Regions from separate parts of the Pseudoxanthomonas sp. SL93 genome, predicted to be linked through region 1. Evidence: predicted binding sites of a transcription regulator. Region 1 holds the regulator's gene; the other holds the start of a gene.
The links. Region 1 encodes FliA, which starts transcription of late flagellar genes. Its sites were predicted from a motif close to TAAAGTTTNNCNNNCNNNGGCCGATAA; they were not measured.
Positions count from the first base shown of each region.

Region 2: the regulator FliA is predicted to act here: its motif matches at 13,003-13,029, upstream of OVA13_RS17730 (GGDEF domain-containing protein).

Region 1 covers NZ_CP113065.1:730,323-745,552, reverse strand. The annotation lists gene OVA13_RS03420 (efflux RND transporter periplasmic adaptor subunit) at 1-576, opposite strand, end outside; gene OVA13_RS03415 (TolC family protein) at 573-1,862, opposite strand; gene OVA13_RS03410 (DUF2946 family protein) at 1,924-2,316, opposite strand; gene OVA13_RS03405 (DUF885 domain-containing protein) at 2,383-4,209, opposite strand; gene flhB (flagellar biosynthesis protein FlhB) at 4,352-5,482, shown strand; gene flhA (flagellar biosynthesis protein FlhA) at 5,479-7,560, shown strand; gene flhF (flagellar biosynthesis GTPase FlhF) at 7,727-9,457, shown strand; partial or broken gene OVA13_RS03385 (MinD/ParA family protein) at 9,513-10,328, shown strand; gene OVA13_RS03380 (RNA polymerase sigma factor FliA) at 10,325-11,077, shown strand; gene OVA13_RS03375 (chemotaxis response regulator CheY) at 11,208-11,588, shown strand; gene OVA13_RS03370 (protein phosphatase CheZ) at 11,588-12,199, shown strand; gene OVA13_RS03365 (hypothetical protein) at 12,237-12,380, shown strand; gene OVA13_RS03360 (chemotaxis protein CheA) at 12,408-14,249, shown strand; gene OVA13_RS03355 (flagellar motor protein) at 14,547-15,230, shown strand, end outside.
Region 2 covers NZ_CP113065.1:3,784,085-3,799,314, forward strand. The annotation lists gene OVA13_RS17655 (shikimate kinase) at 1-204, opposite strand, end outside; gene OVA13_RS17660 (dodecin family protein) at 308-511, shown strand; gene OVA13_RS17665 (kinase) at 655-1,485, opposite strand; gene pdxH (pyridoxamine 5'-phosphate oxidase) at 1,519-2,121, shown strand; gene aac(6') (aminoglycoside 6'-N-acetyltransferase) at 2,118-2,570, shown strand; gene OVA13_RS17680 (cobalamin-binding protein) at 2,574-3,368, shown strand; gene OVA13_RS17685 (DUF4426 domain-containing protein) at 3,536-4,003, opposite strand; gene proC (pyrroline-5-carboxylate reductase) at 4,068-4,907, opposite strand; gene OVA13_RS17695 (YggS family pyridoxal phosphate-dependent enzyme) at 4,941-5,630, opposite strand; gene OVA13_RS17700 (type IV pilus twitching motility protein PilT) at 5,726-6,763, shown strand; gene OVA13_RS17705 (PilT/PilU family type 4a pilus ATPase) at 6,915-8,045, shown strand; gene OVA13_RS17710 (DNA-3-methyladenine glycosylase I) at 8,613-9,155, opposite strand; gene OVA13_RS17715 (YqgE/AlgH family protein) at 9,290-9,856, shown strand; gene ruvX (Holliday junction resolvase RuvX) at 9,939-10,388, shown strand; gene OVA13_RS17725 (aspartate carbamoyltransferase catalytic subunit) at 10,410-11,354, shown strand; gene OVA13_RS17730 (GGDEF domain-containing protein) at 11,375-12,961, opposite strand; gene OVA13_RS17735 (cytochrome c oxidase subunit Vb family protein) at 13,094-13,381, opposite strand; gene OVA13_RS17740 (carboxylesterase family protein) at 13,396-14,193, opposite strand; gene OVA13_RS17745 (DNA ligase) at 14,256-15,107, opposite strand.

The DNA.
Region 1 (15,230 bases):
GCGTGCAGCGATGTTGGCGACGCGACCTTCCACCGGCGTCAGCAATCCTTGCACTTCATGCTCGTCGGCGATGGTGCCGGCCTGCACCGGCGCCACACGGATGCCGGATTCCCCGGCGATCTTCGCGGCGATGGTGGTGCGGCCTTCATAGCTGTCGTAGGCCCAGCGCAATGCCTTGCCTTCGACCTGCGCCACCACCTCGACATCGAAGGAATGCGGCTCGCCCACGACGGTCTTCGCCAGCAGGCTGCCGTCCGGCTGCGGTGCCAGCACATGCGTCTCGCGCACGCCACCCAGGCGAACGAGGCGAACTTCGATGCTGCCAGCGTTCGCGGGCAGGGGTTTGCCGTCACGGTACAGCCAGGCCTGGTACTTCGGTGGCGTGCCCGTTTCCGCGATCGCCAATTCGATGGTGAAGCCGTCCTTCTTCAACAGACGGCCGCCGTGTTCGCCGCGTGCCGCGTCGGCCTGGTCGTGCGCACCCTCTTCTTCGTGGCCGTGCCCGTCCGTGGCGCCGCCGCAACCTGCCAGCATCAGGGAAAGCGCAAACGCGCCAGTGAGTGTTCGCAGGGTCATGGCGTGCTTCCTTGTGCATGGATGGCGGGCTGGGCCACGAGGGCCTGCCCGGTCAGGCGCTGCAGTTCGATCAGCGCGCGGTGTGCTTCAAGCGCCGACTCGAGTTGCTGGCGTCGTGTGGAGGTGGTCTCGGATTGCAGCTGCGCCCATTCCAGGTAACCGATGGCGCCGGCGCGGTACGCGCGCTCCGCCGCCTGTTCGGCGCGCATCAGGCGCGGTAGCACTTCGTCGCGCACGCGCTGCACTTCCAGTTGCGAAACGCGGTAGCGACCGTGCGCGTCGGCGAGCGTGGCGTACAGGGCGATGTCGCGTGATTCACGCTCGATCGCCAGCGCGGCCAGGTCGGCCTCGGCGGCGCGGATCTCCGGGCCGGCACGGCGCGCACTTCCCAGTGGAAGCGACAAGCTGCCAGTCAGGGCCATGTCGCTGCTGTCCTGCAGCCGGCGCACGCCGACCTGCCAGTCGAGGTCGGGGGTCGCGGTGCTGCGCGCCAGGCGCAGGCGGGCTTCGCGCAGGCGATGTTCATCGGCGAACTGGGCAAGTTCCGGCGTGCCTTCCAGCAAGGCGGCCAGGGCCTGCATGTCGTCGATGGCGGGCAGCGTCAACGGATCGCCCGATGACACCGCGAACCGCGGCTCGCGCTCGCCCCACAGGGCCGCCAGATGCTGACGCGCGGCATCCTGCTGCTGCGCGGCGCGCGCGAGCGTCATTTCCGCGCGTGCCAGTGCCGCCTGTGCGGTGAGCACCACGGATTCCGGCGATGCACCCGCCTGCAGACGCTGCCGCGCGGCCGCGACGGTACGGCGGCGTTGCGCGATGTCCTGCGCGGCGATCCCGTGGTGCGCTTGCGCGGAGGTGACGACCAGATAGCGGCGCGCCACTTCGGCCAGCAGGTCGAGGCGCTGTGCCTCGCGCTGCACGGACAGGGCATCGATACGTGCCTGTGCCAGTGTGCGACGGGCATTTAGCTTGCCACCCCGCTCCAGCACGCCGGCCAATGTCAGCGTGAGTTCGGCCGTGGAGAAGCCGCGGGCATCCCCTGTACCCAGCGCATTCTCCACCTCGACGCCGGCGCTCAAAAGCGGGCGACGGATCGCGGCATCGCGCTCGGCAAGCAGCACCTCGGTGCGGGCACCGAACAGGCGCAGATCGGGATGGAGGCGGGCGACGCGCGCGATGGCGTCATTCAGCGTCAGTGTTTCGGGGGATACAGCGGGCGATCGCACCTGTGCATGCACACACGGCACGATCGCGAAGGCGGCCAATGCCGCCAGTCGCAACCACATGGGAGCTCTCCGGAAAGTCGGTGACGGACGCGGGCGACGGAACGTCAGCCCGGTAAAGGCGTCAGGCGGCGATCGGAGGACGCAGCAGGGAGCCTGGCGGTGCGAAGGGCACCGGCAGCGTGTCGGTGACCGGGGCGGCGGCCGGCAGGATCATCGCTGGCACCCGCATCGCGGCGGGCATGACCGCGGTGAGGTGACCACAGCAATGGCTGGCATGCATCAGTGCATGCAGCAGGTCGCCTTCGCCCATGTCGCCATCGGCATGGCCATGGTCGTCGTCCGTGAGGCCATCATCATGATCGCTGACGGCATGCAGGTGTTCACTGCCATTGCCCAGCTCGTGCAGGTCGCCCAGCGACGCCAGCACGGGGTTGGCCAGCACCGCCAGCAACAGCACCGCGAGTGCGGGCAGGCGCAGCAGACGGACCCAACGGTGGCGGAGGAAGCGGAGCATCGCTGCGCATCCTAGCCGCCAGCGACGGCGTTAGACAATGACAACCGGCGAGCCGCAGCCCGCCCTTCACTTCTTAGCTGCGTCATCCTGCATCCATTCCTCCACCACGCCGTCCACCACCGACAACGGCAGCGCACCGTTCAGCAGCAGCGTGTCGTGGAAGGCGCGCAGGTCGAAGCCCGCGCCCTGGCGCTCGCGTGCCTGCTGCCTCAGCGCCAGCAGCCTCAGCTGGCCGATTTTGTACGAGCTGGCCTGGCCGGGCTGCACCAGGTACCGGTACACCTCCGCCTGCGATTCGGATTCGCTCTTGCCGGTCTTGTCGCGCAGGTAGGCGATCGCACGCTCCGGTGTCCAGCGCATGCGGTGCAGGCCGGTATCCAGCACAAGGCGCACGGCGCGGAACATCTCCGCCTGCAGGCGTCCGAGGTCGCCGGCAGGATCATCGGCGTAGACGCCCTGCTCGGCCATCAGCTGTTCGGCATACAGCGCCCAGCCTTCGGAGAAGGCACTGAGGTTCAGCGTGCGACGCAGGATGGGAAGGTCTTCGAGGCCTTGCGACAGCGAAACCTGGAAGTGATGGCCGGGCGCGCCTTCGTGGTAGGCCAGGGTCGGCAGGGTCCAGCGGTTGAGGTCCATCGTGCCCAGGTTGACGAAGAAGATGCCCGGCCGCGAGCCATCCTGTGCAGGCGGCGAGTAGTAAGCGCCCGGTGCGCCGGCGCGCGCATAGTCCGGCACCTGGCGCACGTCCAGCGCCTGGGTCGGCAGGCGGCTGAACAAGGCGGGGAACATCGGCTCGGCAAGTTTGAGCCGCGTGCGCACGTCCGCCAGCAACGCCTCGCGGCCGGCGTCGGAATCCTCGTAGCGGCGTCGCGGATCGCGGTTCAGGCGTTCAATGCGTTCCACCAGCGATCCGTCGGCCAGGCCCAGTTCGCGCAGGCGCGCGTCCATTGCCTGTTCGATGCGTGCCACTTCCGCCAGACCCACCGCGTGCACCTCTTCGGGCGTCATGTCGGTGCTGGTGTACCAGCGCAGGGCGGCAGCGTAGTACGCATCGCCCTGCGGCAGCGCCCACAGGCCACGACTGTGTGGCTGCGCGGCGATGGCCTGCTCCAGCCGTGCCAGCAGCCGCGCATAGGCGGGATTCACGTCGTCCTCCACCGCGGCCGCCGCCTCGGACAGCAGGCGCGCGCGCGTGGGTGCATCCAGGCCGTCCAGCTTGTCCAGCTTGCGCGCCAGCGACACCACGAAGACGCTCTGCGCGGGTGCTGGCTCGATCAGTTCGCGGATCTGCCCCGCCGCCCCTTCCAGCGCGACCCGCGGCGGCACCACGCCGTGGGCGGCCTGCATGTCGACATTGGCTTTCAGCTGGTCCAGCTTGGTCCGCGCCGCGTGCAGGCGCTGCACGTAACGGCGCGCGTCCGCTTCGCTGCGGACCGCATGGTTGGCATCCAGCGTGCGCGGGAGCATCGTCGCCATGCCGAACAGATGGTCCACCGCGTACGGTCCGGCGGACAGCTGCATCCAGGCCGGTGCCCAGTCGAACGAGAGCAGTTCCAGCTGGCGCTGGTAGAACCAGCGGCCGGCATCGTGGCTCCAGCGGTCCTGTCCGGTCAGTGCACTGCGATCGAAGCCCTCGATCTCCGCAAGGAAGCCACGCATCTGCGCGCGCAGCACCTCGCGCTGCGCCAGCGAGATGTCTGTGAGCCGGGCATTGCTGTCGTCGGTGCCCGCCCCGACCAGGCTGGCCAGTTCCGGGTCGGCGGCGACGGCGCGATGGAACTGGGCATCCATGACCGCATTCAGGCCACGGCCGGCCGGCGGAGGGGCAGCCGTCGCGATGCTGGGCAGCAGCAGGAAAACGGCTACCAGCAGGATGCGGGGAGTCATCGACATGGGGCCTCCTGGCCTGGGAAACAGGCGCGCATTGTCGCCGCAGCTCGCGGACACGGGTGAGATGCCAGTCGCGCTGTGCCGCGTTGACGCCGGTCTGGAACAACTCTTGCAGCACCCGCCATGACCCCGTCGGAACACAGTCATGGCCGAGCAGGACGAAAGCGGCGAACGCACAGAGCTTCCTACCGAGAAACGGCTTCGCGATGCCCGTGAACAGGGCAACATCCCGCGCTCGCGCGAGTTGGCGACGGCGGCGGTGTTCGGCGCGGGCGTGCTGACGGTCATCGCGATGGCACCCTCGCTGGGCCGCAACACGCTGGGCTGGATGAAGATCGCGCTGAGCCCGGAACCGGGCCTGATGCGCCAGCCCGACCAGCTCTTCGGCTACACCGGCCTGCTGCTGCTCAAGCTGCTGGCCGTGGTGGCGCCGGTCGCCCTGGTCTGCATCCTGGCCGGTGTCGCCGGCCCGGCGCTGATGGGCGGCCTGCGCTTCTCGCAGAAGTCGCTGATGCCCGATTTCACGCGGCTCAGCCCGATGGCCGGCATCAAGCGCCTGTACGGCGCGGAAAGCGTCGCCGAGCTGCTCCGGTCCCTGCTGCGCGTGGTGCTGATCGGTGGCGCGGCCACGATCTGCATCAAGTTGGGCCTCAATCCGCTGCGCGAACTGCTGACCATGCCGCTTGAACAGGCCATCCGCAGCGGCCTGGGCTTCACCAGCACGCTGCTGCTGGCGACCACCGGCGCCCTGATCCTGCTGGCGGCCATCGATGCCCCGTACCAGAAATGGAACTGGATGCGGAAGCTGAAGATGACCCGGCAGGAACTGCGCGAGGAAATGAAGGAAAGCGAAGGCAGCCCCGAAGTGAAGGGCCGCATCCGCCAGATGCAGCACCAGATGTCGCAGCGCCGGATGATGGAAGACGTGCCCAAGGCCGACGTGATCGTGGTCAACCCGACCCACTACGCCGTCGCGCTGAAGTACGAAAGCGGCCAGATGGGCGCGCCCACGGTGGTCGCCAAGGGCGTGGACGAACTGGCCATGCGCATCCGCGAGATCGCCGACGACCACCGCATCGCCATCGTCTCGGCCCCGCCACTGGCACGCGCCTTGTATCGCGAAGGACAGATTGGCCGGGAGATTCCCGTGAGACTGTACGCCGCCGTTGCCCAGATCCTGTCCTACGTCTACCAGCTGCGCGCCTGGCGCGTCGGCCAGGCGCCGCTGCCCGACCTGCCGGCGGTGGACATCGATGAGCACGGGGGCAAGGCATGAGCGCGCAACCCAGCGCCGGCCTGCGGCTGATGGACGTGGTGAAGAACGGCCTGGGCGCGCCCCTGGTCGTGCTGGCGCTGCTCGCCATGATCGTGGTGCCCCTGGCACCGCCGGTGCTGGACGCCCTCTTCAGCTTCAACATCGCCATCTCGCTGGTGGTGCTGCTGGCCGTGATCTACGTGAAGCGGCCGCTGGACTTCACCATCTTCCCGATCATCCTGCTGATGACGACGATGCTGCGCCTGGCGCTGAACGTGGCGTCCACCCGCGTCATCCTGCTCAACGGCCAGAACGGCCATGACGCCGCCGGCAAGGTCATCGCGGCGTTCGGCGAATTCGTGGTGGGCGGCAACTATGCCGTCGGCATCGTGGTGTTCGCGATCCTGACCATCATCAACTTCGTGGTGATCACCAAGGGTGCCGGCCGCATCGCCGAAGTGTCGGCCCGCTTCATCCTGGACGCGATGCCCGGCAAGCAGATGGCCATCGACGCCGACCTCAACGCCGGCGTGCTGACCCGCGAGGAAGCCAAGGCGCGCCGCGAGGAAGTGCGCGCGGAAGCCGACTTCTACGGCTCGATGGACGGCGCCAACAAGTTCATCCGCGGCGACGCCATCGCCGGCATCCTCATCCTGTTCATCAACCTGGTCGGCGGGTTCGCGGTGGGCATGTTCCAGCACGGCATGCCGGCGGCGGAAGCGGCCTCGACCTACACCCTGCTGTCGATCGGCGACGGCCTGGTCGCCCAGTTGCCCGCCCTGCTGGTGTCGTCGGCCGTGGCCATGCTGGTCACCCGTGCCTCGCGCTCGGAAGACATGGGCAAGGCGGTGATGGGCCAGGCCTTCGGCCAGCACAAGGCGCTGGCGGTGGCGGCCGGCGTGCTGGGGCTGGTCGGCCTGGTGCCCGGCATGCCCAACGTCGCCTTTTTGACGCTGGCCGCCGGCATCGGCTACCTGGCCTGGAAGATGTGGAAGCGGACCCAGCAAGGACCCGAGGCGGCGGACGGCGACGTGCCCGCCCTGCCCGGTCCCGGCGCCCCCGACCGCAATGCCGAGCTGACCTGGGACGAACTGCGCCCGGTCGATCCGCTGGGGCTCGAGGTCGGGTACCGCCTCATCCCGCTGGTGGACAAGAACCAGGGCGGCGAACTGATGTCGCGCATCAAGGCCGTGCGCCGCAAGCTGACGCACGACCTGGGCTTCCTGATCCCGCCGGTCCATATCCGCGACAACCTGGAACTGCCCTCCAACGGGTACCGCCTGCTGGTGCACGGCGTGCCGGTGGCGTCGGCCGACATCCACCCGGACCGCGAACTGGCGCTGGACCCCGGTGGCGCGTTCGGTCCCATCGACGGCATCGCCGGCAAGGACCCGGCCTTCGGCCTGGACGCGGTGTGGATCCAGCCGCACCAGAAGGCCACCGCCGAATCCCTGGGCTATACGGTGGTCGATCCGGCCACGGTGGTGGCCACCCATCTGTCGCACCTGGTGCGCGAACACGCGCCGGAACTGCTCGGCCACGAGGAAGTGCAGCAGCTGCTGTCCAACCTGGGCCGCAGCGCGCCCAAGCTGGTCGAGGACCTGACGCCCAAGGCCCTGCCGCTGTCCACCGTGGTGCGCGTGCTGCAGAACCTGCTGATCGAGCGCGTGCCGATCCGCCAGCTGCGCCGCATCGTCGAGTCGCTGGTGGAGTTCGCCCCGCAGAACACCGACCCGGCCGCGCTGACCGCCGCGGTGCGCACCTCGCTGGGGCGCTTCATCGTGCAAGAGATCTCGGGCATGGCGCCCGAACTGCCCGTCTATACCTTGGCGCCCAATCTGGAACGCGTCTTGCAGGACAGCACGCAGGGAACCGGTGCGGCACTGGAACCGGGGCTGGCGGAACGCCTGCACCAGAGCCTGTCCGACGTGGTGACCAAGCAGGAAGCCCGCAGCGAGCCTGCGGTGGTGCTGGTACCGGGTTCGGTCCGCGCCGCCCTCGCCCGCCTGGTCCGCCACAGCGTGCCCTCGCTGTCGGTGCTGGCCTACAGCGAGGTTCCCGAGGACAAGCGGTTGAAGCTGGTGGGAACCATTTCGTGATGGGTGATGCGTGATTGGTGATCGGCAGTAGTCAGTCACCGCAGGCGGAGAGAACCGTAATGAAAGCCACAACCCGATCCATCAGGCACCACCGGAAACGACGCTGCGCCTTTGCTGTTGCCTTTGCGAATCACCAATACCCAATCACGAATCACGGCCCACGACCATGAAAATCAAACGCTTCGTCGCCGCCGACATGCGCACCGCCTTCGCGATGGTGCGGCAGGAACATGGTCCGGACGCGGTCATCCTGTCCAACCGGGTGACCGAGGACGGGGTCGAGATCGTCGCCGCCAGCAACTATGACGAAGCGCTGGTGCAGCGCACGCTGGACGCGATGCGCCCGGCCGCCCCGGCACCTGCCCTTCACCCCTTGCTCGATCCGTCGCCGGTGGCCGGCACACGCGGCCAGGCCGCGGATGCCACCGCAACCCCGTCGCCCGCCGAGGCCGCCGCCGACTATTTCAAGGCGCGCCGCCAGCCGGCACCTGCGCGCAGCAACGATTCCGCCCTGGCACCGGCCAGCGCGCCGCTCGCGCAGGAACCGGCCTTCGTCGCCCGTGCGCCGGTCGCCGCGCACGCCAGGCCGGCCATGATCGAACCGGCATCGTTCGCCGCCAAGCTGGCCGAGTGCCTGCCGCCGCTGCCGGCCAACGACCCGATCGAAGCGCCGCCCGCACCCGCCTTTGTCGCCCCGCCGATCGCCCAACCGATCGCGTCGCCGGTCAATCCGGCTGCACGCGCGACCACCAGCGAACCGCCGGCGCGCACCAACAGGCCCGGCAAGGCCGACCCCACCGACACGATCGACTTCGACGCGCTGCTGCCCAGCATCGCGCCGCCGGTCGCGATTCCCGAACCCGTTGCCAATGTCACGCCGCTGCATGCGTTTGCCGGCGCTACGGCCACCCTCAACCCTGTCGCGGCACCGGCCGCCGTCACCGTTCCCACGCTGACCGTGGTGGCCGACACCGGCATCCAGGCACGCGAGAGCGATGAGCAGCTGGTGCAGATGCGCAGCGAACTGGCCTCGATGCGCGAAATGATCGAACGCGAGATGCACCGCCTCACCGACGAACGCCTGCGCGGTTCGCCGGTGCGCATGCAGGCGATGGAACTGATGGAAGACTACGGTTTCGATGCCGGCATCACCCGCGACATCGCGCTGCAGATTCCCGCCGATACCGAAGCCCACCGCGGCCGCGGCCTGATGCTGGGCCTGCTGTCGAAGAAGCTGCCGGTGTTCGACACCGACCTGCTGGAAACCGGCGGCGTCATCGCGCTGGTCGGCCCCACCGGTGCCGGCAAGACCACCACCATCGCCAAGCTCGCCGCCTGCTTCGCCGAACGCCACAACGCGCGCGACGTCGCCCTGGTCACCACCGACACCGTGCGCGTGGGCGGCCGCGAACAGCTGCACGGCTACGGCCGCCGGCTGGGCATCGCCGTGCACGAGGCCGACAGCGCCGAGAGCCTGGCGCTGGTGCTGGAACGCCTGCGCGACTACAAGCTGGTGCTCATCGACACCGCCGGCCTGGGCCAGCGCGACCGCAACCTGGTCGGCCAGCTCAACTGGCTGCGCGCCTCCGGGCAGGTGAAGACGTTGCTGGTGCTGCCGGCCAATTCGCACTTCGGCGACCTGGACGAAGTCGTCCGCCGCTTCAACAGCGTGCAGCCACAGGGCGTGGTGTTGACCAAGCTCGACGAAACCGGCCGCCTGGGCAGCGCACTCTCCGTCGTGGTCGATCACCAGCTGCCGATGGCGTGGGTCACCGACGGCCAGCGCGTGCCGGACGACCTGCACCGCGCCAACAGCGCACACCTCGTGCTTCGCCTCGACCAACTGCGCCGCGAAGCCGATGAACCCAGCACTTCCGAGACCAGCCATGTCGCCTGATCACCTGCTGCAGACCAATCCCCGCAACACGCCACCGCTGCCGGGTGCCTTCCATCCGGTGCGCGTCATCGCCATCACCGGCGGCAAGGGCGGTGTCGGCAAGACCAACGTGTCGGTGAACCTGGCCGTCTCGCTGGCCGAGATGGGCAAGCGCACGCTGCTGATGGACGCCGACCTTGGCCTGGCCAACGTGGACGTGCTGCTGGGCGTGTCCCCCAAGTTCACCCTGGCCGACCTGGTCGCCGGGCGCTGCCAGCTGGACGACGTGCTGGTCGAAGGCCCCGAGGGCCTGCTGATCGTGCCGGCCTCGTCGGGTTTCCGGCACATGGCCGAACTGTCGCCGGCCGAACACGTCGGCCTGGTCAACGTGTTCTCCGAACTGCAGCGCGCCCTGGACATCATGGTGGTGGACACCGCCGCCGGCATCACCGACAGCGTGCTGACCTTCTGCCAGGCCGCGCAGGACACGGTGGTGGTGGTCTGCGACGAGCCCGCCTCCATCACCGACGCCTACGCGCTGATCAAGGTGCTGGCGCGCGAGCGCGGCCTGGACCGCGTGCACGTCATCGCCAACATGGTCCGCGACCCGAATGAGGGCCGGAAGCTGTACGAGAAGCTGGCGCGCGTCTGCGAGCGCTTCCTCGGCGACGTGGCCCTGCATTACCTGGGCGCGGTGCCGCAGGACGACTGGCTGCGCCGCGCCGTGCAGCGGCAGCAGCCGGTGGTGAAGGCCTATCCGGGCAGCCCGTCGGCCCGCGCGATCGCCGACATCGCCCGCATGACCGCCCGCTGGCAGCCGCCGGCCGGGGCACGCGGCAACGTGGAATTCTTCGTTGAACGCCTCATCCAGCCGCGCGGGGTGGCCGCATGAACACCGCCGCTGCCGCCCAGTACCGCGCGGTGCAACGCAGCACCGGCACCGATGTGGTCACCCAGCATGCCGACCTCGTGCGCCGCATCGCCCACCACCTTGCCGCGCGGCTGCCCGCCAGCGTGGAAGTGGACGACCTGATCCAGGCCGGCATGATCGGCCTGCTGGAGGCCTCGCGCAGCTACGACGCCGAACAGGGCGCCTCGTTCGAAACCTATGCGTCCATCCGCATCCGCGGCTCGATGATCGACGAGATCCGTCGCGGCGACTGGGTACCGCGTTCGGTGCACCGTCGCGCGCGCCAGGCCGCGTCCACCGTGCGCGAGATCGAACAGCGCACCGGGCGCGCCGCCATCGCCACCGAAGTGGCCGCCGCCATGGAGATGCCCCTGCCGGAATACCTGCGGCTGATGGAAGACGCCGCCCGCGGCCAGGTGCTGAGCCTGGAGTCGCACATCGACGACCACGGCGAGCCCAGCACCTCGCGCACCGGCGGACCGTCGCCGCAGCAGAACCTGGAACGCGGCGAGTTCCGGCAGCAACTGGTGCAGGCCATCGGCCTGCTGCCGGAGCGCGAACAGCTGGTGCTGTCGATGTACTACGAGCAGGAGCTGAACCTGAAGGAGATCGGCGCCGTGCTGGGCGTCAGCGAATCGCGCGTCTGCCAGATCCACGGCCAGGCCATGGTCCGCCTGCGCGGCCGCCTGCAGGTCTTCGAGAAGGCCGACGCCGGCCTGGAAGAAGATTGAACGCGGCACTGAAGAAACCCCGCGGCCTGCCGATAAGGCTCCGGTAGGCCGCAACCCTGCAGCCCCTGCCCTGCCCTGCTCCCCGTGAGCACGCTTTACACCGGAGTTCGATGTGACCGCCAACAAGAACATGCGCATCCTGATCGTGGACGACTTCTCCACCATGCGCCGCATCATCAAGAACCTGCTCAACGACCTGGGCTATACCAACACCGCCGAGGCCGAGGACGGCAACAGCGCGCTGACCGCACTGGGCCAGGGCAACTTCGAGTTCGTGGTCACCGACTGGAACATGCCCGGCATGACCGGCATCGAACTGCTGAAGGCCATCCGCGCCGACGACCGCTACAAGACCCTGCCGGTGCTGATGGTCACCGCCGAGGCCAAGCGCGAACAGATCATCGAAGCCGCGCAGAACGGCGTGAACGGCTACATCATCAAGCCGTTCACCGCGCAGACGCTGGAAGAGAAGCTGGGCAAGATCTTCGAACGCCTGGGAGCCGCCGCCTGATGAGCGCCGTGGCCGATGTCGCCGGCGCACGCGCCGCGCTGGTGGAAAAACTGCAGCACGCGCTGGATGCCCTCGAACAGGGCGACGAAGCCGGCTGGCGTCGCGAACTGGATGCCATCGCCGCCTGGCGCACGCAGCCGATGATGCAGGGCCTGGGCCGCCTGGCCCGCGAACTGGCGCAGACGCTGGGCGAGCTGCCGCCGACCGACGCCGGTGAACTGGACGACGCCTGCGCGCGCCTGGATCACGTGGTCGCCATGACCGAACAGGCCAGCCACACCACCCTGGACTTGGCCGAGCAATGCCGCGGCTATGCGACCCAGCTGAAGGGCACGGCGTTGTCGCCCGAGCAGGCGGCGCTGGTGGACAGCATCGGCAAGGGCCTGTCGGACATGGCGCTGGCACAGAGCTACCAGGACCTCACCGGCCAGATCATCCGCCGCGTCGCCGGCATCGTCCGCCGCGTGCACGAGGGCTTCGGCGCGCTGGGCCTGCCCCCGCCGGAAAAGAAAAACACTTCAGATCTCGCCGGCCCGGCCGTTGCTGGTCTTGACCGCAACGCGTATTCGCAGAACGACGCCGACGACCTGCTCTCCGGGTTGGGGCTGTAGCCGCGAAGGGAACGCGACGCGGAACCGGAGACCAGCCATGACCGACCGATCCGCCAGCCGTTCCCGTCACCCCATCGTCCTGCTGCTGGTGGGGCTGCTGCTGGTCTGCGACGTGCTGGTCCTGCGCGTCCTGCGCCGTCGCCAGGCCAGCAAGCTCCGCCTGATCGATTCCTCCCGCTGATCGCACGTACCGGTACCCGCCCCGCCCATGTCCGCCGTCACCCCCGAAATCGCAGCCGACTTCCTGATCGAAGCACAGGAAATCCTCGACCGCCTGGGCGAACAGCTGGTCACGCTGGAACAGGATCCGTCCGACAGCGCGCAACTCAACGCGGTGTTCCGCGGCTTCCACACGCTAAAGGGCGGTGCCGGCTTCCTTGGCATCCAGGCCATGGTCAACCTGTGCCACGCCGCCGAAGAAGCACTGGGCATGGTGCGCGCCGGCCAGGCCACGCTGGAACCCCACCACTTCGACGCCGCGCAGCAGTCGCTGGACTACCTGCAGCAGATGCTCGACGCGGTCGCTGCCAGCGAAGACCCGCCGCATGCGCCGGCCGCGCTCATCGAACAGTTCGACGTGCACGTCACCAGCGCGCCGGCCAGGCCGGCCGCCGCCATCGCCACGGCGCCGTCGGCCGGCGGCGACATGATCGACGATGACGAATTCGAAGCCCTGCTGGACCAACTCCACGGCGGCTCGGCGCCCACCGCCAAGGCGCCCGCCCCCGGCAGCGACCTGATCAGCGACGACGAATTCGAAGCGCTGCTGGACAACCTGCATGGCGGTGCGCCGCCCGGCGCCAAGGCAGTGCCTGCCCCGGCGCCCGCACGCCCGCCCGCACCCAAGGCCGCTCCGGCGGCGCCTGCGGTCAAGCCGTCGGCGACCAAATCCAACGGCGAAGCCGAACAGACCATCCGCGTGGACACCAAGCGGCTGGATGCCATCGTCAACCTGGTCGGCGAACTGGTGCTGTCGCGCAACCGCCTGAAGACCCTGCGCGTCCGCATCCGCGACGAAGAACTCGACCGCGCGGTCAGCAGCCTGGACATCGCCACCGCCCGCCTGCAGACGGCGGTGATGCGCACGCGCATGCAGCCGGTGGGCAAGGTGTTCTCGCGCTTCCCGAAGGTCGCGCGCGACGTCGCCCGCACGCTGCAGAAGGAAGTCGACCTGGAACTGGTCGGCGCCGAAACCGAACTCGACCGCAACCTGGTGGAGGCCCTGGCCGATCCGCTGGTGCACCTGGTCCGCAACGCGATCGACCACGGCATCGAAGTGCCCAGCCTGCGCGAAGCCTGCAACAAGCCACGGCAAGGCCACGTGCGTTTGTCCGCGCAGCAGGAAGGCGACTTCGTCACCATCGAGATCCGCGACGACGGCGCCGGCATCGATCCCGAGCGCCTGCGCGTGAAGGCGCTGGAAAAAGGCCTGATCGATCCCGAGGCCGCCGCACGCCTGTCGCATGACGAGTGCCTGCAACTGGTCTTCCTGCCCGGCTTCTCGACCAAGGCGGAAGTCACCGACATCTCCGGCCGAGGCGTGGGCATGGACGTGGTGCAGTCGCGCATCCGCGAATTGAGCGGGCAGATCACCATCCATTCCGACGTCGGCCGCGGCAGCCGTTTCGTCATCCGGGTGCCGTTGACGCTCGCCATCCTGCCCACCCTGCTGGTGCAGGCCGGCGAACCGGTCTACGCGTTGCCGCTGGCGCGCGTGCTGGAAGTGCTGCATGCGCCGGCCACCAGCCTGCGCTGGTTCGACGGCCAGGCCGTGCTGGACCGCCAGTCGCACACGCTGCCGCTGGTGGACCTACGGCAGTGGCTGGACGTGGAACCGATGGTCGCCCCGCTGCTGACCATCGTGGTGCTGCAGATGGGCGAACAGCGCTTCGGCCTGGTCGTGGACCAGGTGCGCGGCCGCGAGGAAGTCGTCATCAAGCCGTTGCCGCGCGCCGTGCGCGGCCTGCGCGGCTACGCCGGCGCCACCCTGATCGGCGATGGCCGCATGGCCCTGATCCTGGACGTGGACGGGCTGCGCGCGACGGCGTGACGCAGTGTGCTCCCTGTAGGAGCGACGTGAGTCGGGACCGCGCCCCGATAGCAGTAATCGCTGCAACAACTCGAAACGCGCCGCAGCGCGCCCGCATGGGGAACGACCGGCTTTCCACTAGGAGGTTGGACATGCGGTCGCGACTCACGTCGCTCCTACAACAGCCGCCATCTACCCGCGACCGCACATTGTGCACAACATGACATTCCGGTGTCTGTGTGATCACGGTCGCGACTTACGTCGCTCCTGCAGGGGCGACACCTCAAGTCCACCTGAACCGGGCCGATAGATCTGCACATGGACATCTTCAGCCTCATTGGACTCATCCTGGCGCTGGTCGCCCTGGTCGGCGGCAGCATCCTCAAGGGCGCGGGCCTGTCGTCGCTGTGGTCATCGGCGGCGTTCGTCATCGTCATCCTGGGCACCATCGCCGCGATCCTGGTGCATACGCCGCCGCCGGTGTTCAAGCGCGCGATGTCGATCATGCGCTGGGTGCTCCGACCGCCGGGCAGCGGCGGCGATGAACTGGTCGGCCAGATCGTCGAATGGAGCAACATCGCGCGCAAGCAGGGCCTGCTGGGGCTGGAGCCGCTGGTAAACCAGCAGGACGACCCGTTCCTGAAGAAAGGCCTGCAGATGCTGGTCGACGGCGTGGAGCCGGAATCGATCCGCCACATGATGGAAATCGACCTCAACGGCCAGGAACACCAGGACCTGGCGGCCGCGAAGGTATTCGAGGCCATGGGCATCTACGCGCCCACGCTGGGCATCATCGGCGCCGTGTTCGGCCTGATCGCGGTGATGAAGAACCTGGCCGACCCCAGCAAGCTGGGCCACGGCATCGCCGCCGCGTTCACCGCGACCATCTACGGCATCGCGTCGGCCAACCTGTTCTTCCTGCCCGTCGCCAGCAAGCTGAAGAGCGTGATCGGTGGCCGCAGCCGCGAACAGGAAATGATCATCGAAGGTCTCATCGCCATC
Region 2 (15,230 bases), 790 kb from region 1:
GCCCAGCACGGATTTCTCGCGTTCGCGGAAACCGGCTTCGCCCACGTGCTCGAACAGGGCCGGGATGCTTGCGCCCGCGCGGTCCACGATCACCTGGTCCACATCGACGAACACCAGGCCGAAACGCTCGGCCACGCGCTTGCCGATGGAGGTCTTGCCGGCGCCCATCGGGCCGACGAGGATCAGGTTGGGGGCCGGATTCATGGGAAAGGATGCTAGCACTGCGCCCGCGTGGCGTGGCCTTAACGCTGGCGGGACTACGGTGGTCGTCCGGCGCCCTGCCGGGACAACCGAAGAGGAAGGCACCATGTCCGTCGCCAAGATCATCGAGGTCAACGCGTCATCCAAGACCAGCATGGAAGACGCCGTGAAAGTGGGCCTGAAGAAGACCTCCGAGACCGTCAAGAACATCAAGGGCGCCTGGGTCAACGAGATCAAGGTGGTCACCGACGATGGCGGCAACGTCACCGAATGGCGGGTCAACCTGCGGATCAGCTTCGTGGTGGAGTGACGCTTCCCGAGCGCAGCTCCTTGTAGGAGCGAGGTGGGTCGCGACCGCACGCCGCCGGGTCACCAGGCTTTCGAAACCCGGATTGGTACTGCTATACGACACACTTAGGTGTGTCCGTTCCGCGGTCGCGACTGACGTCGCTCCTACAGAAGGGGGGTGCGGGCCTCGTCCAGCACAATGGTCCGCTCGGCAACGGCCGGCAGCGTCGCCAGCAGGTGCCGGCTGGTGCGCTCGTAATGCTGGATGAAGCGGTCCAGCTGCGCGCGATCCATGCCGGTGCGCGACGGATCGCGCGCAACCAGCGCCTGCTCCTGTTGCCAGCGCCAGGTCCGCACGATGTCGAAGCCCGGTGGCTGCAGGAACCACAACGCATCGATGCGTGACCACAAGGCCGGATAGTCGCGGCGCAGCGCCTCGTTGCAATGCCGGCGCCAGGTGCTGTCGGGGTCCTCGTCGCGCTCCAGCGCATTGAGCGGTGCCGACAGCGCGCTGTCGTCTTCCGGCGCGGCTTTCAGGCACCAGCCTTCGAACAGCACCAGGTCCACGCGAGGCCCGGGGTTGAGCCATCCGGTCTCCGGCAGGCGGTCGTCGGCCAGCTTGTCGAACCGGGGCAATGCAACGTCTTCCCCGGCACGCAGCGCATCCAGCACGCGGCAGCCGAGCGCCACGTCATGCGTGCCCGGCGGCCCGCGCGTGGCCAGCAGGGGGTGGACCGTCCCGGCCAGGTGGTGCCGTTGCGCGCGGGTCAGGTACAGGTCATCCAGCGACAGTACCGCGACGCGCAGGCCTTCTGTTTCGGCGCGCGCCGCCACCTGCGCCGCCAGCGTCGATTTGCCACTGCCCTGCAGGCCGGCGATGGCGAACACGGGCGTGCGCACCGGCAGTGCGCGCGCCGCCGCCAGCGCTTCGCTGACGAGAACGTCGGGAAAGCCGTCGGGGTGCGTTGCCTGCCTCATCGCGCGACAATAGCGCATGCCCGCCGGACGGCGGCCCCTGCCGAGTGCCCCATGACCGACCTGTACGCTGAAGCCCTGTCCACCTTCGCCACGCTGTTCGAAGAAGCAAAGGCGGCCGGCACCGAAGCAGAACCCAATGCGATGACGCTGGCCACGGCCACCGCGGATGGACGCCCCTCCGCGCGCACGGTGCTGCTGAAGGCGTTCGATGCCGAAGGCTTCGTGTTCTACACCCACACGCACAGCCAGAAGGGCCGGGAACTCGAGGAGAATCCGCGTGCCGCGCTGCTGTTCCTGTGGCGCACCCTGCGCGATGCCGGCATCCAGGTGCGGGTGGAAGGCGCGGTGCAGCCCGTCAGCGGGGCCGAGGCCGACGCCTACTTCGCCTCGCGTCCGCGCCAGAGCCAGCTGGGTGCCTGGGCGTCCATCCAGTCCGAGACACTCGCTTCCCGCGAGGCCTTCGAGACGCGCATGGCCGAGGTCGAAGCCGAGTTCGCCGGAAGGGACGTGCCACGCCCGGCCGGCTGGAGCGGTTACCGGGTGCGGCCGGAGGCGATCGAGTTCTGGTACGGCGCGCAGTTCCGCCTGCACGAGCGCTGGCGCTACGAAGGCGATGCCGCCGGCACGTGGAGCAAGCGGATGCTGTTCCCTTGAGCGATATCCGTATCGCCAGCGCCACGTCGCACGACGTGATGGCCTGGGCCGACCTGCGCCAGGCGCTGTGGCCGGATGCCGACCTCGCCGGGTTGCGCGAGGAAGCGCGCGCGTGGAATCGCGCCTCGGCCGTCGCGCTGCTGGCGTTCGATGCCAACGGCGGCGCGATCGGCCTTGCCGAGGCCAGCCTGCGCCATGATTACGTCAACGGCACCGACAGCTCGCCGGTAGGCTTCCTGGAAGGCTGGTATGTCGATCCAGCGTGGCGTGGCCGTGGCATCGGGCGCGCGCTGGTCGCCGCGGTCGAAGCCTGGACGCGGGCGCAGGGCTGCACCGAACTGGCATCCGATGCCTTGCTCGACAACACCGGAAGCCATGCCGCGCATGCGGCCTGCGGCTTCGAGGAGACCGAGCGCGTGGTCTACTTCCGCAAGCGGCTGGATGACTGAACCATGGGGCCGCAACGCATCGTCTGCCTCACCGAGGAACCCACCGAGACGCTGTACGCGCTGGGCGAACAGCACCGCATCGTCGGCATCAGCGGTTTCACCGTGCGCCCGCCGCAGGCGCGCAAGGAAAAGCCGAAGGTCAGCGCGTTCACCAGCGCGAAGATCGACGAGATCCTGAAGCTCAAGCCGGACCTGGCCATCGGCTTTTCCGACATCCAGGCCGACATCGCGGCCGAACTGGTGCGTCAGGGCATCGAGGTCTGGATCAGCAACCACCGCAGCGTGGACGGCATCGTCGACTACGTGCGCCGGCTGGGCGCGCTGGTCGGCGCCGCATCGCGCGCCAACGACTACGCCGACGCACTGCAGCGCGGACTGGACGAGGTCCGTGCGCAGGCGGCGCGGCTGCCGCGCCGGCCGACGGTCTACTTCGAGGAATGGGACGAGCCGCAGATCACCGGCATCCGCTGGGTGTCGGAGCTGGTCGGCATCGCCGGCGGCGACGATGTGTTCCCCGAACTGGCGCAGGAATCGCTGGCGAAGCACCGCATCCTGGCCGATGGCGGCGACGTGGTGCGGCGTGCGCCGGACATCATCCTGGGCTCGTGGTGCGGCAAGAAATTCCGCCCCGACAAGGTCGCGGCGCGTCCGGGCTGGGATGCGATCCCCGCCGTGCGCGACGGCGAACTGCACGAGATCAAGTCGCCGCTGATCCTGCAGCCGGGGCCGGCCGCGCTGACGGAGGGCTTGCGCGCGATCGCGGCCATCGTGCAGGCGTGGGCGGTGAGGCGCGGCTGAGCGCTGGATACGCTGTAGGAGCGACGTAAGTCGCGACCGTGAAACGGGCTCCACGTCATCGCTCGAAGGGCGCGGCTCGGCACCATCACCGGATTCGCCACCGGTCAGCTTGATCGGGACGCATGCGGTCGCGACTTACGTCGCTCCTACACCGGTTCCCGGACGCCTCAGAAGTTCCGCTGGAACTTCACCGTCTCGGTGCGCCCGCCGGAGGTCACGACCACCTCGAAGCGATAGGTGTTGCGCGGCGAGATGCGCGCGGTGCCGATATGGTCGGTGTAGTCGCCGGTATCGACGCTGCGCAGGCCGATGGCCTGCCGCGTGCCGGACAGGTCCAGCGCGCTGGCTTTCAGCGTGCCGTCGGCATCGCGTTCTTCCCCGTTCTCCACCTGGCGCAGCGCCACCAGCACCAGCGCGGTGCCGGCATCGCGTTCCACCCCGTACTGCCGGGCGACCTCGGCGCTCAGCGACAGCGTGGGGATCGCGTTGTAGCGCACGCGCAGCGTGCCGAAGTCGCTTTCCGCCGGCGTGGGCGGCACGAACTCCGCCGCCCGTGGCGCTTCGTTGCCGGAGCACGCGGCCAGCAGCAACGGCAACAGCAGGGGCAGGAAGGGACGAAGCAGGCGGTTCTTCACGGCAGCACCAGCGGCAAGGGCGACTGCATCACGATACGCGGAAGCAACCGGCATGGATGCGCGTTCAATCGTTGGCGGCCGACAGTTCGCCGCCACGCACCGTGGCGGCATGGATCGCGCGGGCAACCAGGGCTTCTAAGCCACCGGCCTGGAACGTCTCGATCGCCGCCTGCGTGGTGCCGTTGGGCGAGGTGACGCGGCGACGCAGTTCGTCCGGCGCTTCGCCGGCCTCGGTCAGCATGCGGGCCGCACCCAGCAGCGTCTGGCGTACCAGCGTGGCGGCGGCGTCGGCGGACAGGCCCTCCTCGCGCGCGGCGCGTTCCATCGCTTCGGCCAGCAGGAAGACGTAGGCCGGGCCACTGCCCGACACGCCGGTCACCGCGTCCATCCGCGCTTCGTCCTCGATCCACACGGTGGGGCCGGCACTGGCCAGCACGCTGTCGGCGCGCGTGCGCCCGTCGGCATCCACTTCGCGGCTGGCGCACAGGCCGGTGACGCCGGCGCCCAGCAGGGCCGGGGTGTTGGGCATGCTGCGCACCACCGCCAGGCCACCGCCCAGCCAGCGCTGCATCTGCGCCTGGGTGATGCCCGCGGCGATCGAGATCACCAGCGGACGCTGTGCCTGCGCCATCGCGGACAGGGATTCGCATACCTGGCGCATCACCTGCGGCTTGACCGCGAACAGCCAGGTCTCCGCGCCATGGGTGGCCTCACGCGGTTCGGCGAAGACCTGTACGCCGAACTCCGCCGCCAGCGCGGCGCGCACGGCTTCCACCGGCTCGGCCACGCGGATGCGCGACGGCTCGGCGCCGCGCTTGATCAGGCCGCCGATGAGGCTGCGGGCCATGTTGCCGCCGCCGATGAAGGCGATCGGATGGGCGAGCGTGCTGCGCGTGGACGTCATGGTGGAAAGCCTGGTTCGTGGGTGGGTTGCGCCTCAGCCGGCGGCCGGTGGTGCCGGGCGCGCACCGAACAGCGCCGTGCCGATGCGCACCAGGGTGGCGCCGTGCGCGATGGCCTGCGCGTAGTCGTCGCTCATGCCCATCGACAGCGTGTCGACCTGCGGGTATCTCGCGGCCAGCGCATCGTACAGCGCCTTCATGCGGCTGAATGCGGCGGCGCGCAACGCGATGTCCGGGTGGGGCGCGGGAATGGCCATCAGCCCGCGCAGGCACAGGCGCGGTTCGGCGGCGATGGCGTCGGCCAGCGCCGGCACGTCATCGGGTGCACAGCCATGCTTGCTGGCTTCGTCGTCGATGTTCACCTGAATCAGCACGTTGAGCGGCGGCTGCGTCGCGGCCCGATACCGTGACAGCGCGCCCACTAATTTGTGACGGTCTACCGTTTGCACCCAGTCGAACACGCGTGCCGCCACGTCCGCCTTGTTGGATTGAAGATGGCCGATCAGGTGCCATTCCAGCGACAACGCGCCCAGTTCGGCGATCTTGGCCTGCGCTTCCTGCACGTAGTTCTCGCCGAAGGCGCGCTGTCCGGCCGCGGCCAGTTCGGCGATGGCCGCGACCGGCTGCAGCTTGGACACGGCCAGCAGGGCGGGCGCTGGCCGATGCGCCGCATCCGCTGCGTTTTCAAGACGTTGCAGGGTCTCGCTGAGGGCGTCGGCGAGCATGTGGGTCCCACCATTGGCGAAAGCGGCAAGATCGCTATACTGCCCTCCGGGGAATCAACGTTCCAGTTTTGCAGCCACTTTGGGGAAGCCGCGTCATGGATATCGCCGAACTCTTGGCGTTCTCGGTAAAGAACAAGGCATCGGACCTGCACCTGTCGGCAGGCCTGCCGCCGATGATCCGCGTGGATGGCGATGTACGCCGCATCAACATCCCGGCGCTGGACCACAAGCAGGTGCATGCGCTGGTGTACGACATCATGTCGGACAAGCAGCGCCGCGACTTCGAAGAATTCCTCGAAGTCGACTTCTCGTTCGAGATCCCGTCGCTGGCGCGCTTCCGCGTCAACGCGTTCAACCAGAACCGCGGCGCGGGTGCGGTGTTCCGTACCATTCCGTCGGAAGTGCTGACGCTGGAAGACCTGGGCTGCCCGCCGCTGTTCCGCGAGCTGATCAACCAGCCGCAGGGCCTGATCCTGGTCACCGGCCCGACCGGCTCGGGCAAGTCGACCACGCTGGCGGCGATGATCGACCACATCAACAAGAACGAATACGGCCACATCCTCAGCGTCGAGGACCCGATCGAATTCGTCCACACCTCGCAGAAGTGCCTGATCAACCAGCGCGAAGTGCACCGCGACACGCACGGCTTCAACGAAGCGCTGCGTTCGGCGCTGCGTGAGGATCCCGACTACATCCTGGTCGGCGAGTTGCGCGACCTGGAAACCATCCGCCTGGCGCTGACCGCCGCGGAAACCGGCCACCTGGTGTTCGCCACCCTGCACACCAGCTCGGCGGCCAAGACCATCGACCGCGTGATCGACGTGTTCCCCGCCGGCGAAAAGCCGATGGTGCGCTCGATGCTGTCCGAATCGCTGCGCGCGGTGATCTCGCAGGCGCTGCTGAAGAAGATCGGCGGTGGCCGCACGGCCGCGTGGGAAATCATGGTGGGCACGCCCGCCATCCGCAACCTGATCCGCGAGGACAAGGTGGCGCAGATGTATTCCGCCATCCAGACCGGCCAGCAGAACGGCATGATGACCCTGGACCAGCACCTGCAGGACCTGGTGAAGCGTGCCCTGATCACCCGCCAGCAGGCCAAGGAATACGCGAAGGACAAGCGGTTGTTCGAATAAGCGTGTGCGTGGTGATTCGTGATTAGTGATTCGTGATTTTTCAAACGCCGGGATTCTGATGAAGTGATGGAGTGAATGCGCGGTCGGGACATGCCGTTCCTGCGAATCACTGCTCACGAATCACGAATCACGGCTCCTCCAGGAGCCACCCATGAGCACCATCGACTTCACCTCCTTCCTCAAGCTGATGGCGCACCAGAAGGCGTCGGACCTGTTCATCACCTCCGGCATGCCGCCGTCCATCAAGGTGCACGGCAAGATCTCGCCGATCACGCAGACGCCGTTGACCAGCCAGCAGTCGCGCGACCTGGTGCTGAACGTGATGACGCCGTCGCAGCGCGAGGAGTTCGAAAAGACCCACGAGTGCAACTTCGCCATCGGCGTGGCCGGCGTGGGCCGCTTCCGCGTGAGCTGCTTCTACCAGCGCAACCAGGTGGGCATGGTGCTGCGTCGCATCGAGACGCGCATCCCCACCATCGAAGAGCTGAACCTGCCGCCGGTCATCAAGACGCTGGCCATGACCAAGCGCGGCATCATCATCTTCGTCGGTGCCACGGGTACGGGTAAGTCCACCTCGCTGGCGGCGATGATCGGCTACCGCAACCAGAATTCCACCGGCCACATCATCACCATCGAAGACCCCATCGAGTTCGTGCACAAGCACGAGGGCTGCATCATCACGCAGCGCGAAGTGGGCATCGACACCGACAGCTGGGACGCGGCGCTGAAGAACACCCTGCGCCAGGCGCCCGACGTCATCATGATCGGCGAAGTGCGCACGCGCGAAGGCATGGACCACGCCATCGCCTTCGCCGAAACCGGCCACCTGGTGCTGTGCACGCTGCACGCCAACAACGCCAACCAGGCGATGGACCGCATCATCAACTTCTTCCCGGAAGACCGCCGCACCCAGCTGCTGATGGACCTGTCGCTGAACCTGAAGGGCGTGGTGGCGCAGCAGCTGATCCCCACGCCGGACGGCAAGGCGCGCCGCGTGGCGATGGAAATCCTGCTGGGCACGCCGCTGGTGCAGGACTACATCCGCGACGGCGAAGTGCACAAGCTGAAGGAAGTGATGAAGGAGTCCACCAACCTGGGCATGAAGACTTTCGACCAGGCGCTGTTCGAGCTGTACCAGGCCGGCGAGATCAGCTACGAGGACGCGCTGCGCTTCGCCGACTCGCAGAACGAAGTGCGCCTGCGCATCAAGCTGGCCCAGGGCGGCGACGCCCGCACGCTGGCGCAGGGCCTGGACGGCGTGGAGATCGCGGAAGTCCGCTGACGTCCCGCGCCAGGCATCCTCCGGAAAGGGGCGGGCGACCACCCCTTTTTCGTGGGCGGCTGTCCGCCTTGTCGCCGTGAAGTGCCGGAAGGCGGTGCTGCCGGAGAAATTTTCTCCGTCGGCCGGGAAACTTTCCTCGCCGTCGCACCAGAAAGGTCCGTCGTCGGAGAAATTTTCCTCGTCATCTCACCTTCAAGCCTGGGCGTCGGAGAAATTTTCCTCGTCATCTCACCTTCAAGCCTCGACGTCGAAGAAATTTTCCTCGTCGTCTCACCTTGGAGCCTCGGCGTCGGCGTAGTTTTCTTCGTCATGGCACATGAAAGCCTTGGCGCCGAGGAAAATTTCCTCGTCATGGCACATCAACGCCTCGGCATCGAGGAAAATGGCTTCGTCATCTCACCTCGACGCCCTGCCGCCGCCCCTGGAAGGTGTGTTGCCTGGGTCATGTTCCTCGCTGTCACACGGGGGAGCCACGCGGGCCGGGTGGGCGCAATGCGCCGGAGGGCCGTGCCTGTCATCACCCCGGATCCCGACTGTGGCTCTGGGCCCGGGCGCTACGACCGCGGACTACGCCTGCCTGCGCATCCACGCCGGCTTGTGCCGGGCGGCGCGCTTGAACGCGGGGCAGCCTTCGTGGTGTGCGCCGGGCAGGTAGCCCAGGCTCATCAGGAACTCGTTGGTGATCTCGCCGCCGGTGAAGCGGAAGGTCTTCTTGAACAGCTTGACCCACGCCGCCTTGTCCAGCGGGTGGTGCGCGTCGAGCCATTCCGCGAAGCCGCCGTGGCTCTTCCGCAACTCCCTGATGACCTGTGCGTTGTGGATGGCGGCGTCCACCTTCAAGCGGTTGCGGATGATGCCGGCGTCGGCCATCAGGCGGGCGCGGTCCTTGTCGCCGTAGCGGGCCACCTTGTCCACGTCGAATCCGCTGTAGGCCGCACGGAAGCCATCGCGCTTCCTCAGCATGGTTTCCCAGCTGAGGCCGGCCTGGTTGATTTCCAGCAGCAGGCGTTCGAACAGCACCGACTCCTCGCGCTGCGGGAAGCCGTACTCGTGGTCGTGGTAGGGGCCGTGCAGGGGATGCCCGGGGGCGATATCGCAGTAGGTCGGCATGCGGCGGCGGTGCTCCGGGAAGGCGGCGGCGACGCCGGGCGTCGCATCGAACGCCCAGTGTAGGCCGTGAACGCGGGCAGGTGCTGTCCGCGAGGCCCGGTCCGCGACGGACGTCGGCGGGCTAGAATGGCCGCATGCAAGACGCCCCCACACCCCTTGCCAACCAGCTGTTGATCGCGTCCCCGGCGCTGTCGGACCCCAATTTCGCGCGCAGCGTCACCCTGATCTGCCAGCACGACGACGAGGGGGCGATGGGCGTGGTGGTGAACCGCGCCTCCGAGTACACGCTGGGCGAGGTGCTGCGGCAGATGAACCTGGAAAGCCACGATCCCGGACTGGGTTCCCAGCGGGTGCTCAGTGGCGGCCCGGTGCACCCGGAGCGCGGCTTCGTGCTGCATGACGGCGGCCGCGCCTGGGAATCGACGCTGGAAGTGGCCGACGGCCTCTACCTGACCACCTCGCGCGACATCCTGGAAGCCATGGCCGTGGGCGATGGCCCCACCAACGCGGTGGTCGCGCTGGGCTGCGCCGGCTGGGGTGCCGGGCAGCTGGAATACGAACTGGGCGAGAACAGCTGGCTGACCGCACCGGCCGACGCCGAGCTGCTGTTCGCGCTGCCGCTGGAGCAGCGCTGGCAGGCGGCCGGCCACCGCATCGGCGTGGACATGACCCTGTTGACCGATTACAGCGGCCACGCATGACGCCAACCCCGCCCGGCCTGGATACGCGCCCTGCACGCCGACCGGTGCAGGATCGCGGTGTTCGCCGCGGGAGGCGCTGCGCATGAAGCTGGATGGCACCGTGCTGGGGTTCGACGTGGGCGCGCGCCGCATCGGCGTGGCGGTGGGCAGTGCCTTCGGTACCGGCGCGCGGGCGCTGGCGGTCATCGACGTGCACGCCAACGGGCCGGACTGGCTGGCCATCGACCGGCTGCACGCCGAATGGAAGCCCGACGGCCTGGTGGTCGGCGACCCGATGACGCTGGAAGGCGGCGACCAGCCCATCCGCAAGCGCGCGCATGCCTTCGCCCGCGAACTTCGCACCCGCTACGGCCTGCCGGTGGTGCTGGTGGACGAGCGCACCAGTTCCGTCGAGGCCTCGCAGCGCTTCGCCCTGGACCGCGCCGAAGGCCGCAAGCGCCGTCGCGACGCCGCGGCACTGGACGCGGTGGCCGCGGCCGTCATCATCGAACGCTGGCTGGCCGCGCCGCACGACGCGACCCAGGTCACCTGATTCTTCTCCCTGTGATAGCACATGACCCAACAACTTGATTCGGATGGACGCCTGCAGCACCTGCTGACCTTGGAAGGCCTGCCCCGCGAAACCCTCTGCCGCCTGCTGGACCGGGCCGGGCAGATCCGCGACGCGGCGCTGGGCCGCACGCCACGCCGGCAGGTGCTGGACGGCACCACCGTGTGCACGCTGTTCTTCGAGCCTTCCACCCGCACGCGCAGTTCGTTCCATATCGCGGCCCACCGGCTGGGTGCGGACGTGCTGAACGTGGATGCCTCCACCTCGTCCACGCGCAAGGGCGAAACCGCGCGCGACACGCTGCGCAACCTGGAAGCGATGGGCGTGCGCGGCTTCATCGTGCGCCATGCCGAGGACGGCGCGGTCGCCGCGCTGGCGCGGGAAGCGGGCGAGGGCACCACGCTGATCAATGCCGGCGATGGCCGCAGCGCGCATCCCACCCAGGGATTGCTGGACGTGCTGACCATCCGCCAGGCCAAGGGCGCGGACTTCTCGCGACTGAAGATCCTGATCGTCGGCGACGTGAAGCATTCACGCGTGGCGCGCTCGGACCTGCACGCGCTGCACACGCTGGGCGCGGGCGAGATCCGCGTCTGCGGGCCGCGATCGCTGCTGCCCGACGACGGCACGCTGGCGGGCTGCCAGGTCGGCCAGGACGTCGACGCCATGCTGGAAGGCGTGGATGCGGTGATGATGCTGCGGCTGCAGCGCGAGCGCATGGAAGAAGGGCTGGTGGCGTCGCTGGAGGATTACCACCGCGACTACGGCCTGACCGCGACGCGGCTGGCGCGTGCGGCGAAGGATGCGGTGGTGCTGCATCCCGGCCCGATCAACCGCGGCGTGGAGATCACCGACGACGTCGCCGACGGCCCGCAGTCGCTGGTGCTGCGCCAGGTCAGCAACGGCGTGGCCATCCGCATGGCGGTGCTGGAAACGCTGCTGACCTGAGGCCAGCTTGCGGCGGGCGCTCAGTCTTCCGCCGCCACCACGCGGTTCTTGCCGTCCTGCTTGGCGCGGTACATGGTGCGGTCGGCGCGCGCGAGCAGGTCTTCCTGGGATTCGCCGGGCCGCCAGCGCGCGACGCCGGCGCTGAAGCTCACCGCCAAGGTCTGCCCCTGGTGCTGCAGCGGCCGCTGCACCAGCCGCGTGCGCAGGCGTTCCAGCGTGCCCATCGCTTCCAGGAACGGCGTGTCGGGCAGCAGCAGCACGAACTCCTCGCCCCCGAAACGCGCCACCGCATCGCTGCCGCGCAGGGTGGCGCGGGCGACGGCGACCACGTGGCACAGCGCTGCGTCGCCGCCCTGGTGGCCATGGGTGGCGTTGATCTGGCGGAAGTCGTCCAGGTCCAGCATGGCCAGGCACATGGTCTGGCCGCTGCGCAGCGCACGCACCGATTCGCGCTTGAACAGTTCGTCGAAGCCGCGCCGGTTCAGCGCTTCGGTCAGCTGGTCCACGCGGACCAGGGTGGATACCGACTGCAGTTCTTCTTCCAGGTCGGCGACGCGCTGTTCGGCTTCCTCGGCCTCGCGGCGCGCGGCCAGCAGGTTGTCGCGCGTCTTCAGCGCCTGCGCCTGCAGCTGCTCGGTGTCGTGCAGGATGTCCTCCATGCGCTTGCCCAGCTCGGCGATGCTGCGGCTGTCGCGGATGGCCTGCACGTGGAAGGTGATGCGGTCGTGGAATTCGCCGGTGCTGCTGGCCATGCCATCCAGCCGTTCGACGAAGGTCACCATCATGTCCTTCATCGCCGTCTTCGAATCGGCGATGCCCTGCTTCAGCAGGCCCTGCTTGTAGATCACCTCGCGCAGGCCGGCGCGCGTCTGCTCCAGCGCGGTGCGGTCCAGCGGGCCGGACAGCAGTTCGCGCACGGCGGCGATCTGGTCCTGCAGCCAGCTGCCGTCCTCCAGCAGCTCGCCGACGTTTTCCAGCAGCAGGTCGAACAGGCTGCGCATCAGATCCTGCGCATCGGTGACCTCGTGCGTGCGCAGGCCCACCTGGTGGCACAGGTCGCGCAGGTCGGTGGACAGCGTTTCAAGGGACTGCGTGGGCTGCCACTGCTTCACGCGGCCGACCATCGCATGCGTTTGCGGCAGCAGCGCGGCGTCGTCGCGCAGCAGCGATTCCATCGCCACCGCCAGCGTGTGGTGCAGCAGGTCGCGCAGCTGTTCGGCTTCGCCGGCGACCGGCTCGTCCTGGATGGTGCGGATGTACTTGTCCACCAGCTGCCGGAGGGCGCGGCCATAGCGGGCCCAGTCGCCGTCGGCATGCGCCGACTGCAGGCGCTGGCCCATGCCGCGCAGTTCGCCCGGCAGGCCGGCCACGCCGTCGGCGAAGGCCGACAGCAGGCTGGCGGGCTCCAGCGCGTGGGCAAACAGGGCGTGCAGCTGGGCCGGGCTGATGCTGGGCAAGGACATGCCGACGGGGGACGGGACCGTCGCCAGGTCGGTGGAGGTACTGGCCGGCTTCTCCTGGCGGCGCGGCCACAGGCGGCGCAGGCCGCTGGTCAGGCCGGGGGAGGCATCAGCGGAGTCGGGCAGGGCGCGGGGGGGCTTGGCCACGGGCACACGGCCACGTCGGCCGCCGGAAAGGGGATGCCGGTTTATCGGCCGCGAACGCGGTCAGTTGAGGCCCGGCGCGACCGGGAAGCGCGGCCGTGACGAATTCGTGATCGCGGTGCGGTCGAAACGGCGTCAGGGGGCCGGATCGTGGCCGGCGGGGAACCGCTGCAGCGCGTCCTGGATGATGGCGAGCTGTTCGATCGCCTCCGGGTGGCCCTCGGCGGCGGCCTGGCGCACGTCGTCCAGGCTGGGGTGCGGCACGATCATCAGCAGGTTGCCGCACTGCGGGCAGGCGTAGTCGGTCACCTGGTCGTGCAGCTCCATCGCCATGGCGCGGCTGTCGCCTTCCCACCCGCAGGGGCAGGCCAGGCGGCGGGTGCGCCAATCGGCGGTGAAATAGCTGGGGATGAGTTCGGACATGCGATGCGTCCGCGTCAGCGGCGTTGCGAGAACAGCCAGTCCCACATCGGCGCATGCGCGTAGGTGGCATCCCAGCTGTTGTGGTTCGCGTCGGGGAATTCCGTGTAGCGTGCATCGCGCGCGCCTGCGGCTTCCAGCGCGGCCGCCATGCGGCGCGACTGTGCCGGCGGCACGGCTTCGTCCTTGCCGCCGTGGAAGATCCACACGGGGACGTCCTTCAGCCGTTGCGCGGCGGCTGCGAAAGGATCGGCGGCACCGGCCACGCTGTGCGCGTTCATGCCGGGGCGCTGGTCGGTCCAGTCCACGGTGATGCCGCCGCAGACCGGCACCAGCGCGGCGAAGCGCGTCGGCTGCTGCAGGGCGAGTTCCCACGTACCGTAACCGCCCATCGAGATGCCGGTGAGATAGGCGCGGTCGGGGTCGCCGTTGAACTCGCGCGTCGCCGCCTCCAGCGCCGCGAAGGCGATGGGGCCGGCCGTCTGCGTCCACTCGGTGTCGTCCGGCGCCTGCGGGAACACGACGAGGGCGGGGAAGTCCGCCGCATGCTGCCGCACGTACGGGCCCAGTCCGGCCATCGTCTGCCTGGCTCCGTCGCTGCCACGCTCACCCGAGCCGTTGAGGAACAGCACCACCGGCAGCGTGTCGTGGCGGAAGCGCGCGGCGGGCACGAACACCTGGTAGCGGTGGGTCTGGCCGTCCAGCGTGAGCTCTCGCGAAACGAATTCGCCGGTCGGATTCAGGGGAGGCGTGGTGGTGCAGGCAGTCATCAGGATCAGCAGCATGCCCAGGCAGGCAGTGGCAAGGAAGCGCATGGCAGTCGCGATGGGAGGGGATACGTGCAGCATACCCCGTCGAGGGCGGCCGGGCCTGCGTTTCAACGCTTCGCATCGGGCGGCGGCATGTCGTCGCGCACCCGCACGAAGCGCGCGAAACGCGGCAATCCCTTCGAGGTGAAGCCGTTGTAGCGGTAGGTCACCCATGCCCCCGGTGGCGGCGGCGCGGCACGCTGCGCATCGGTGAAGCCGGTGCCGATACGGAAGCTGCGTCCCTCGGGCGTGCGCACCTGCAGCGCCCCCATCATGCCCTGGTACTTGCCCTTGCCGGGCAGGTGCGCGACCACCTGCGCCTCGGCATCCTCATGGGTCTTGTACTTCAGCAGATCCTCGCTGCGCCCGGCGCGGTAGAAGGCGTTGCGCCGATGCAGCATCAGGCCCTCGCCCCCGGCGGCCACCACGCGCGCCAGTTCGGCATCCAGTGCGGCGACCGTGTCGAAGCGCTGCTGCGGGATCATCGCCAGGTGTGCGTTGCCGGCCGCCGAGACTAGGGCGCGCATGCGCACGACCCGGTCCGCGAACGGCCGCGGGCAGGTCGGCAGATCGAACGCCATGAAGCGCACATTCCGCCAGGCCCGCGGATCGGTTGCGACGCGACGGACAAGGGCGCTGACCTCGTCGAAACGACCACGCGCGATCCACAGTTCGCCATCCAGGGGTACGGCGGGCCAGTTCCGTGTGAACACCGCCGGTGTCGCGATACGCTGGCCGCCGCGCGTCCACAGCGCGCGACCATCCCAGCGCGCACGCACGCCGTCCAGCTTCTCGCTGACCAGGAAGGCGCTGACCGGCACACCTTCGCGATACGCGGTGGCCAGCATCGGCGCGGGAGGCGGTGCCGGAAGCACAGGCCAGGGCAGCAGGCACAGCAGGGCGGTGAGAAGCAGGCGCATGGCGGCGAGCCGGGATGAGGAAGCGCCAGCGTCGCGGGCAGGGGGGATGTTCGGGATCAGCGCACATCGCGGCGGTCTGTAGGAAAGCGCCTCGCGAGCTGATCGCCTACGCCGCCAGGATCA